3 linked regions of the Frankia casuarinae genome follow. The protein of the gene in region 3 interacts with the protein of the main gene of each other region in a pairwise test. Links are inferred from orthologs where the notes say so. Each region holds a gene or a part of one and is shown on either strand. Other genes may lie near its edges.

Region 1 (2,968 bases), 4.2 Mb from region 3 along the record:
CAGGGTAACCTGCACATCGTCATCGGGAAGACGAACTTCACCGACACCCAGCTGATCGAGAACTACACGGTTGCCCTGGATGAGATCGTCCGGGTGAAGCCGTCCGCGGCCAAGGGCCGGTATCTGAAGAAGATCACCTTCACGACCACCATGGGCCCGGGTATCCCGGTCGACCCGAACCGCACCCGCAACCTTCTCGACGAGGGTGCCGCCGCCTGATCCGAGCCGTCCGGCGGCTCTCGCTCGTCCGGAGGCATCGCCGCACGAAGCCATGCGTGCGGCCGCCGGGCGAGCGAACAGGGGCGAGAACAGCGACGAACAGTCGCGTACACTGATATCCAGTTCCACACCGAAGACCGCTGGTTGCCGTCTCCGTTCCCGTCGAGGGCCACTCCTCGTCCGGTTCGACCGACGGCCGAAGGCCCCGGGTTCCCCGGGCGGCCCGCGCAGGTGACGGACGGGAAGTTCCGTGACGGATGCACGCAGCCGGGTGACACACCCGGTAGCGCCACCGCCGCCCTTCACGCCCCGTGCGCCTGCGCCGGGGCGTTCGTCATGTTCCAGGGGCGTTTCCGTATGACCAGCCGACACCCCGAAGGAGCCCCATGGCGAAAGCTGAGAAGACCGCCGCGGTGGCGGAGATCGTCGAGGAGTTCCGTGGCTCGACCGCTGCGGTGCTCACGGAGTACCGCGGTTTGACGGTGAGCCAGCTCACCGAGCTGCGGCGTGCCCTCGGCGAGGGCACGCGCTACTCCGTGGTCAAGAACACCCTGACCAAGATTGCGGCGGAGCAGGCCGGGGTCACCGGACTCGACGACCTGTTCGTCGGGCCGACCGCCGTCGCCTTCGTCAGCGGCGACCCGGTCGAGGCGGCCAAGGGCCTGCGCGACTTCGCTCGGGCGAACCCGGCACTGGTGCTCAAGGGCGGCTTCGTCGAGGGCAAGCCGATGACCGCCGACGAGATTCGCAAGCTTGCGGATCTTGAGTCCCGCGAGGTCCTGCTGGCGAAGCTGGCCGGGGCGATGAAGGGCACGCTGGCCGGGGCCGTCGGGCTCTTCGCCGCTCCGCTGTCCCAGGTGGCCCGGCTCGCCGAGGCGCTGCGCGAGCAGCGCGAAGGCCAGTCCGCCGGCGTCGCCGAGCAGCCGGCCGCCGAGGCTGCCGCCGAATAGCCGAGCGGCGCCACCATGGTGCCGCTCCGAGATCACAATCAGGTCGCTCGCAGTCACGAGCAGGCCACCCCGAATCAGGCATGACGAGGAAGGAACCGCCACCATGGCGAAGCTGTCGACCGAAGAGCTGCTGGACGCCTTCAAGGAACTGACCCTGCTGGAGCTCTCGGAGTTCGTGAAGCAGTTCGAGGAGACCTTCGGTGTCACCGCCGCGGCTCCGGTCGCCGTGGCCGCCGCTCCGGCCGCCGGTGGTGCGGGCGGCGAGGCGCCGGCCGCCGAGGAGCAGGACGAGTTCGACGTCATCCTTGAATCCGTCGGTGACAAGAAGATCCAGGTCATCAAGGAGGTCCGCGCGCTGACCAGCCTCGGGCTGAAGGAGGCCAAGGACCTCGTCGACGGGGCTCCGAAGCCAGTCCTGGAGAAGGTCGCCAAGGAGGCGGCGGACAAGGCGAAGGCGGCCCTCGAGGGCGCCGGCGCCACGGTCACCGTCAAGTAAGTACCGGCAGTCCGAGCAGTACTGGCAGCACCCCGCTGCCCTGGACGCCCCGTCCGGCGATGCCCGTCGCCGGACGGGGCGTCCCTTGCGGCCACCCGGCGTGGCCGTGGCGGACACCCCCGTGCCGGGGCACCCCTCTGCGGTGCCCCGGCACGTGCTGTCTGGAAGGCCCGAAAGGTCCACCGCAGGCGGCCCGATGCACAGATGGGCAGGTCGGGTCCGTTCGTGACGTTTTCCGAAGGGGGTTGACGGCCTCTGTGGATCGGAGTTCCATCAAGTTTGCGAACCCTCGTCGGGAGCGGATGCGGTGCGCTACGTCCTCCCTGCGTGGTCCCATCACGCAGGTCCTTGCCAGCGGTGTGCCCTTCGGCTACACTGCTAGTTTGCGCTGCCCTTCTCGTTGTATCGGCCTCGTCGACGTCGTGCCGTTGGTGATGGTCGGCCCTGTTCGGGGGCTGGTATGCACCGCGAGGCGGTTCCGGTTACGTGGTCCGGAGCGGTACTCGCGGTCAGTCCGGGACGATGTGGGGGCGCGCTGGTCGTGCCGGAGTGTGGCACGGCTGTACGGCTGCCACACCGAGGACCCTGAGCGAGACCCTTGCCCATACACCGATCCGTTGTTCTCAGCGGACACTCGTGTCGCCGCGCGCACATGCCGTGGCGAGGCTTCCGCGTGCCCGTTGTCGGCTTGTCGGCCGCACATCCGCTACGCAGGACGCCCGGGGGTCGGCCTCCACGTCCCGCGGCCATCATCTCACCGGTGGGGCACCCCCCGCCGCCGTTCCTGACAACCGTAGCGAGACACTGATCACCTGACCATTCCCCGACGGATACTTGACGTCCGCGACGCCAGCCCGACGATCAGGCCACCGGAAGGACCACCTTGGCCGCCTCGCGCTCTTCCTCCCGCATCTCGTTCGCTAAGATCATCGAGCCCCTCGAGGTCCCGGATCTCCTTGCTCTTCAGACGCAGTCCTTCGATTGGCTGATCGGTAGTGACGCCTGGGCGGAGCGGGTGCAGGAGGCCATCGATTCCGGCCGTGACGACGTTCCGATCACCTCGGGTCTCGAGGAGGTCTTCAAGGAGATCTCCCCGATCGAGGACTTCTCCGGCTCGATGTCACTGTCCTTTCGGGACCACCGGTTCGAACCGCCCAAGTACTCCGTGGAGGAGTGCAAGGACAAGGACATGACCTTCTCGGCCCCGCTGTTCGTCACGGCCGAGTTCACCAACAACAACACCGGCGAGATCAAGAGCCAGACGGTGTTCATGGGTGACTTCCCGCTCATGACCCCGAAGGGC
Region 2 (3,130 bases), 320 kb from region 3 along the record:
CCTCACCGAACGCCTGCGAGGACTGCCACTTCTGGAAGTCCTCCTCGCTACGCCAACGGGTGTAGACGAGGTAGGTGTCCGTGCCCTCGATCGGGCGCAGCAGCTCGAACCATTCAAACCCGTCGGCCTGCTCCACCATCCCGGCGCGGCCGGCGAACCGCTTCTCCAGGGTGTCTCGCAGCTCTGCGGGCACGGTCAACACGTTGATCTTGACAACGCTCATGTCTTCAACCGTAGTGCGCGGGATCCATCACCGCACCGCTAGAGTCCCCCGACGTGCCAGGTCTTCCCCGTGTCGCCGTCCTCGGTCTCGATGCCGCCGGAGCCGCCGCGACAATCACACTCGCCGACGGTGGGCTGACCGTCACCGCGTTCTCCGAGGGCCCCGCGCCGCCGCCGTCCCTCGCCGAACTCGCCACGCACGATCTGACTGATCGTGTCGTCGCCGTGACTCCCGCTACGTTGCGCCTGGTCGGAGCCGCCGCGCTCGGTCCGCCTTTTGAGGTGCATGGCGCTCCCCAGCCGGATGGCGAAGCCCACCCGCTCGGCGTTTTCGAGGCCGTGGTGCTCACCGGCCCGGCGGCGCGGCTAGGTCCGGCCGGGACGGGCTCGGCCCGTTTCGGCGAGGTCTTCGATCTCGAGGTTCCCTGGCTGTTCCATGTCGCGGGTCCCGCGCGGCTCGCGGCCGCCCAGGCCCGGTGGATCGGGGAATACCTGCGCGGGCGGTACGCGCCGCCGTCGCCCGATGAGATGGCCGCTCGCCCGCGACTGGCCGGCCGATCGCTGCGCGGCGGGACACACGGTCAGCTGACAGCGCTGGACCGGGAGCTGCACGCGGGGCATACCCGGGCGGCCGAAGCCGGCTACCCGATGCCCCAGCCGCCTGGGACAGGCCTCAACCCGGGGTAGCCGGGGTAGCCGCCGGGGTGAGACGGGCAAGCCGCCGCGCCGCGGCCTCCAGGGTCGTGAGCTTCTTGGGGAAGCCGAACCGGATGATGTGGCGGCCGTCCGCCGGGTCCGCGAAGAACGACGAGCCGGGAACGGTGGCGACCCCGATCCCGGTGGCCAGCCGGCGAGCGAAGGCCACGTCGTCACCGGCCGGGTCGAGCGCGCGGGTGTCGCACATCACGTAGTACGCCCCGTCCGGTTCCCGGAAGGTGAAGCCGGTCCGGGCGAGGGCCGCGCAGAGCAGGTCCCGCCGTTCCCGGTACTGCCGGGCGAGATCGACGTAGTACGTCTGCGGCAGGTTCATCGCCGCCACCCCGCCGGCCTGCAACGGTGCCGCCGCCCCGACGGTGAGGAAGTCGTGCACCTTGCGGATCGCCGAGGTGTAGGCGGCGGGCGCGATCGTCCAGCCGACCCGCCAGCCGGTCACCGCGTAGGTCTTGGACAGCGCATTGATGGTGACGGTGCGGTCCTCCAACCCGGGAACGGTGGCCGGCGGGATGTGGCCGCCCGGGCCCAGGTAATGGATGTGCTCGTAGATCTCGTCGGTGAACACGAGCGCGTCGTGGCGCTGGCAGAGCTCGGCGACGAGGTCCAATTCGGCGCGGCGCAGCACCTTGCCGGTCGGGTTGTGCGGGGTGTTCAGCACGATGGCGCGGGTGCGGTCGGAGAACGCCGCACGCAGCTCCGCCTCGTCGATCGTCCAGTCCGGGGCATGCAGGCGGACGAGCTTCGGCCGGGCGCCGGAGAGGATCGCGTCCGGGCCGTAGTTCTCGTAGAACGGCTCGAACATGATCACTTCGTCGCCGGGGTCGACCAGCGCAAGCATCGCCGCGATCATCGCCTCGGTGGAGCCGCAGGTCACACAGATCTCGGTGTCGGGGTCGACCGACCAGCCCGGGTAGGTTCCGGCCACCTTCGCGGCAACGGCGGCGCGGAACTCCGCGGCTCCCCACGTGATGGCGTACTGGTTCACGTCCGCGTCGATGGCGGCCTTGGCCGCCTCCTTGAGCTGCGGCGGGCAGGCGAAGTCGGGGAAGCCCTGCGCGAGGTTCACGGCGTCGTGCGCGAGAGCGAGCCGGGTCATCTCCCGGATCACCGATTCGGTGAAGGTCGCGGCCTTCGCGGAGACCCGCGGCCGGGCGGGCGTGGCGGTCTGGTCGGGCACCGTCTCATGATGACGCCTCTCCCGGCCCGGTGTCCGGCGCCCCGGTGTCCGGGCCGACCCGGTGTCCGGGCCGACCCGGTGTCCGGGCCGACCCGCCGGTCGCCGGCGCCCTGGTACGCCGATGCCTCAGTCCTCGTCGCCCTCGTCGCCGAGGGCGTCCCAGGGCTGGCGTTCGGGGCCGGCCGCCTGCCCCTCGGGGCAGTGGCTGCGGAAATCGCACCACGAGCACAGGGGGCCGGGGCTCGGCGGAAACGCCCGTTGCGGATCCTCACCCGCCCGCAGGGCCTCCGTCGCGCGCACGGCGTCCGCCGCGACCGACTCCGCCCGCCGCACGTGCCGGGCGATGCTCGCCTCGGTGTGCTCGGCGGCCGCGACCCGCCCACTGGGCACGTGGTGCAGCTCGACCCGCCGGCATGGTTGGCGCAGCATCCGCCCGGCGGCCAGGGCGTAGAGCGCGAGCGCCGGGGACGATCGCGCATCGTCGTCGGTGACCGGCCGGCGTCCGGTCTTGTAGTCGACGACGACCAGCTCCCCGTCCCGGTCGTCGAGACGGTCCACCCGTCCGGAGAAGGCCAGCGCCTCGGTACGGGCCGCGACCGAACGCTCGACCCCGCGCGGCTCGGCCGCCGGATCGAGGTGCGCGACATAGTCATGCGCCATCCGCGCGCCGCGCTCGCGCCACCGGTACGACTGCTCACCGTCCCGGAAACCCTCGTCGACCCACAGCAACCGCAACAGCGCCGCGGCCCGCTGTGGGACCCGTTGCTCGATCGGCCCCCCTCCCACCAGCGTCGCAGCGCGTTGTGCACGCTGACGCCGAAGGAGGTGTGCGCCCAGGGCGGCCCCTTGGGCGGCCGCGGCCGGTCCAGATACGTCATCCGGTACCGGCGGGGGCAGTCCTCGAAGGCCGCCAGCCGCGACGGCGTGCAGGAAAAAAGCCGGCGGGGCAGGCCGGTGAGCTCCAGTTGCGCCATCACTCACTCTATAGTCTCTACCGGCCTCGCCTCGGTTACCGGA
Region 3 (4,291 bases):
GGTAGACCGTGACGTGGTCGACCTCAAGGCCGCGGTCGGCGAGCGGCTCCTCGACGTCCCGGTACGACAGGGCGTACCGCAGGTACCAGCGGACAGCGAGGACGATCACCTCGGGTGGGAACCGGAACCCCGCGAACTCCGATGTCGGGACCGGTGGACAGGCACGACGTCGACGCATCACACGATCATGACCGGTCGGGAACTGCGAGACAACGGGCTCTGCCGATGCAACAGACCCGGCGCGCTCGCGCGGCACGTGGCTGACCACGACGCAGGGCGCGCCTCATCGCGTCGCTGCGTTCTCGGGTATGTCGACGGGTCCACCATTGATCTCAACGAATTGTCTTTGGAGGATCAACGCGCTTAGGGGCTGTTGTGTCGCGTGCCTCTCCGGTGGCTCTGGGTGGCGGGGTTAGACTCCGACCGGCGGGCCGTTGTGGGCGAGAGGGGACTGGGATGCCGACGGATTCTTTTGTTCACCTCCATGTGCACACTGAGTATTCGATGCTGGACGGTGCGGCGAAAACGGGCCTGCTTTTCAAGGAAGCGGCGAAGTTGGGGATGCCGGCTGTCGGGATGACCGACCACGGTAACATGTTCGGTGCCTACGAATTTTATCAGGGTGCGAAGTCCGCGGGTGTCAAGCCGATCATCGGGATCGAGGCGTACCTGGCGCCCGAGTCGCGCCACCACAAGCGGCCTGTCCTGTGGGGGGAACGCTCGCAGCGCGACGTCGACCCTGCGGGTGAGGGCGGTGACGTGTCCGGTGGCGGCGCCTACACCCACATGACGATGCTCGCAGCCAACGCCGCCGGGCTGCGCAACCTGTTCCGGCTGTCGTCGATCGCGTCGATCGAGGGCTACTACCGCAAGCCGCGGATGGACCACGAGCTGGTCTCCCAGTACTCCGAAGGGATCATCGCGACCACGGGCTGTCCGTCAGGTGAGGTGCAGACCCGGCTTCGTCTGGGCCAGTTCGACAAGGCGCTCGCGGCAGCGGCCACCTACCAGGAGGTCTTCGGCGCGGACAACTTCTTCCTGGAGTTGATGGATCACGGTTTGCCGATCGAGCGCAGCGTCCGCCAGGGGCTGCTCGACATCGGCGACAAGCTGGGGCTTCGCCCGCTGGCCACGAACGATTCGCACTATGTGACCCAGGATCAGGCGGGAAGCCACGAGGTGCTGCTGTGCGTCGGCACCGGTAAAAAACTCGACGATCCGACCCGTTTCAAATTCGACGGATCGGGATATTATCTCAAGTCTTCGGAGGAAATGCGCAACTTGTGGGACAGTGAGGTCCCCGGGGCCTGCGACAGCTCTCTGCTTATCGCCGAGCGCGTCGAGTCCTACGACGATGTTTTCAAGTTTGTGGACCGGATGCCGCGGTACCCTGTCCCCGCGGGTGAGACGCAGCTGTCCTGGCTGCGCAAGGAAATCGACCGCGGACTGACGTGGCGCTTCCCTGCGGGCGTGCCCGCCGATGTGGTCGAGCGCGTCGACTACGAGGTCGGCGTGATCGACAAGATGGGTTTCCCGGCTTACTTCCTGGTCGTCGCCGACATCTGCAAGTTCGCGAGAGATCGGGGCATCGGGCTGGGTCCGGGGCGTGGATCGGCGACCGGGTCGATGATCGCCTACATCCTGGGTATAACCGAGCTGAACCCGATCGAGCACGCGCTGATCTTCGAGCGGTTCCTCAACCCGGAGCGGATCAGCCCGCCGGATATCGACCTGGACTTCGACGAACGTCGACGCGGTGAGGTGATCCGCTACATCACCGAGCAGTACGGCGAGGACCGCGTCGCGCAGATCAACACCTTCGGCACGATCAAGGCCAAGGCCGCGATCAAGGACTCGTGCCGGGTGCTGGGTTACGACTACGCCCTCGGCGACAAGATCTCGAAGGCGATGCCGCCGGATGTGATGGGCCAGGGCATCCCGCTGGCCGGGATCTTCGACCCGAACCATGAGCGGTACGGTGAGGCCGCCGAGGTCCGGGCCCAGTACGAGACCGACACCAAGGTTCGGAAGGTCATCGACACCGCGCGGGGGCTGGAGGGGCTCACCCGCGGCACTGGTGTCCACGCCGCCGGGGTCATCCTGTGCTCGGAGCCGCTGCTGGATGTCCTGCCGATCCATCGCCGCGACAATGACGGCGCGATCATCACCGGGTTCCCGTTTCCTCAGTGCGAGGAGATGGGCCTGCTCAAGATGGACTGCCTCGGGCTGCGGAACCTCACCGTCATCGGTGACGCGATCGAGGCCGTCAAGCGTAACCGCAACGTCGACATCGACCTGTCCACCCTCCCCTTGGAGGACGCCAAGGCCTTCGAGTTGCTCGCCCGCGGCGACACGCTCGGGGTGTTCCAGCTCGACGGCGGACCGATGCGTAACCTGCTGCGCCTGATGGCACCGACGAAGTTCGGCGACATCGCCGCCGTGCTCGCGCTCTACCGGCCCGGCCCGATGGCGGCCAACAGCCACATCGAGTACGCAGACCGCAAGAACGGCCGCAAGGAGATCCTCCCGATCCATCCCGAGCTCGCCGAGGCGCTGGAGCCCATCCTCGGCGAGACCTACCACCTGGTGGTCTACCAGGAGCAGGTCATGGCCATCGCCCGGGAGCTGGCCGGCTACAGCCTCGGCGGCGCCGACCTGCTGCGCCGCGCGATGGGTAAGAAGAAGAAGGAGATCCTGGACAAGGAGTTCGCTCGGTTCTCCGCCGGGATGAAGGAGAGGGGCTACACCGACGCGGCGGTCCAGGCGCTGTGGGACGTGCTTGTCCCGTTCTCCGGCTACGGGTTCAACAAGTCCCACACCGCTGGGTACGGTGTCGTGTCGTTCTGGACGGCCTACCTCAAGGCCAACTACCCGGCCGAGTTCATGGCGGCGCTGCTGACGTCCGTCGGTGACGACAAGGACAAGATGGCGGTGTACCTGGCGGAGACCCGCCGGATGGGTATCCAGGTCCTGCCCCCCGACGTCAACGAGTCGGACCTGCGGTTCGGTGCGGTCGGGGACTCGATCCGCTTCGGCCTGGGGGCCGTCCGTAATGTGGGGGAGAACGTCGTCGCCTCGATAGCCGCCGCCCGGCGGAGGAAGGGCGCGTATGAGTCGTTCGCCGACTTCCTGCAGAAGGTCGACATCGGGGTGTGCAACAAGCGCACCATCGACTCGCTGATCAAGGCCGGGGCGTTCGACTCGCTGGGCCATCACCGCCGGGTGCTGGTCAACGTACACGAGAACGCGATCGACGCGGTGATCATCACGAAGCGGGCCGAGGCCATCGGCCAGTTCGACCTGTTCGGCGACGGGGGCGCCGGCGAGGAGGAGGAGAGCCCGGGGCTAGGACTCGACCTGGACCTGTCCGGCCCCGAATGGCCGAAGAAGGAGCTGCTGGCTCAGGAACGCGACATGCTCGGCCTGTACGTGTCCTCGCATCCGCTCGAAGGCGCCGAGCGGGCGCTGGATCGCCACCGCGACACCCGGATCGTCGACCTCGCCGAGGCCAACGACGGGACGACCGTACAGATCGCCGGTATCATCAGCAAGATCGACCGGCGGATCAACAAGAACACCGCCAAGGCGTGGGCGATCGTGACCGTCGAGGATCTCGATGCCTCCGTCGAGGTGCTGTTCTTCCCCCAGTCCTACGAGGTCCATTCGTACGCGCTCGCGACCGACGCGGTCATCTCGGTGCGGGGCAGGATCAACGAGCGGGAGGGGTCGGTCTCGCTGTTCGCCCAGGACCTGACGGTGGTCGATGTCGCGACGCACGTGAACGGGCCGCCGGTCGTCATCACTCTGCCGTCACACAAGATCACACCACCGCTGGTCGATGACCTCAAACTCGTCCTGACGACCCATCCCGGGACAACTCCGGTGCACCTGCGTCTCGAAGGCCCGCAGAACACGCATCTGCTCCTGCTCGAACTCCAGGTGCAGGCGAGTAGTTCGCTGCTCGGGGACCTCAAGGCCCTGCTGGGTGCCCGAGCGGTCACCGTATGAGCGACCCGTCGCCGGAGGCGGGACAGCCTGCCGAGGTTGTGGGGTGCCAGAAGTCGGCTTGGGCCCGTGAGCTGGGCTGACGCGCTGACGCGCTGACGCGGTGGAGCGGGCTGCCGGCATGATGGTCAGCTGTGTCCATCGGCGCTGTTGCATTGGGCGGAGGCGGGGCGTGGTGGAGCCGTCTCGGGTGGGCGGTCAGATGGCCAGGGTGAGTTCGGTGAAGGCAGCCGTCAGCCGGTTCCGGAGGTCGGCATCGACGCCCAGTTCGTAGTGGCCGCGGCGG

What was found.
Region 1: the proteins of dnaE (region 3) and rplL interact in binary tests that used the Escherichia coli proteins (3 or more experiments, as listed by UniProt). The link is inferred for Frankia casuarinae from one-to-one orthologs.
Region 2: the proteins of dnaE (region 3) and FRANCCI3_RS19270 interact in binary tests that used the Escherichia coli proteins (3 or more experiments, as listed by UniProt). The link is inferred for Frankia casuarinae from one-to-one orthologs.

What each region holds. Positions count from the first base shown.
Region 1 is NC_007777.1:660,451-663,418, forward strand. Bases 149-2,968 are described here. They hold rplL (50S ribosomal protein L7/L12), read left to right. Parts: upstream 149-1,272; coding sequence 1,273-1,665; downstream 1,666-2,968. Other genes in these bases: rplA (50S ribosomal protein L1), read left to right, coding at 149-219; rplJ (50S ribosomal protein L10), read left to right, coding at 606-1,169; rpoB (DNA-directed RNA polymerase subunit beta), read left to right, coding at 2,549-2,968. Outside these bases: more of rplA, read left to right, coding at 1-148. UniProt on the Escherichia coli protein: The binding site for several of the GTPase factors involved in protein synthesis (IF-2, EF-Tu, EF-G and RF3). Is thus essential for accurate translation.
Region 2 is NC_007777.1:4,570,179-4,573,308, forward strand. Bases 5-2,986 are described here. They hold FRANCCI3_RS19270 (pyridoxal phosphate-dependent aminotransferase), read right to left. Parts: upstream 2,114-2,986; coding sequence 896-2,113; downstream 5-895. Other genes in these bases: FRANCCI3_RS19260 (antibiotic biosynthesis monooxygenase), read right to left, coding at 5-223; FRANCCI3_RS19265 (hypothetical protein), read left to right, coding at 277-909. Outside these bases: more of FRANCCI3_RS19260, read right to left, coding at 1-4. UniProt on the Escherichia coli protein: Shows aminotransferase activity with methionine and histidine as substrates, and to a lesser extent also with phenylalanine.
Region 3 is NC_007777.1:4,887,947-4,892,237, forward strand. Bases 66-4,208 are described here. They hold dnaE (DNA polymerase III subunit alpha), read left to right. Parts: upstream 66-456; coding sequence 457-4,008; downstream 4,009-4,208. Other genes in these bases: FRANCCI3_RS20620 (IS6 family transposase), read right to left, coding at 4,204-4,208. Also shown: more of FRANCCI3_RS20620, read right to left, coding at 4,209-4,291. UniProt on the Escherichia coli protein: DNA polymerase III is a complex, multichain enzyme responsible for most of the replicative synthesis in bacteria. This DNA polymerase also exhibits 3' to 5' exonuclease activity. The alpha chain is the DNA polymerase catalytic subunit.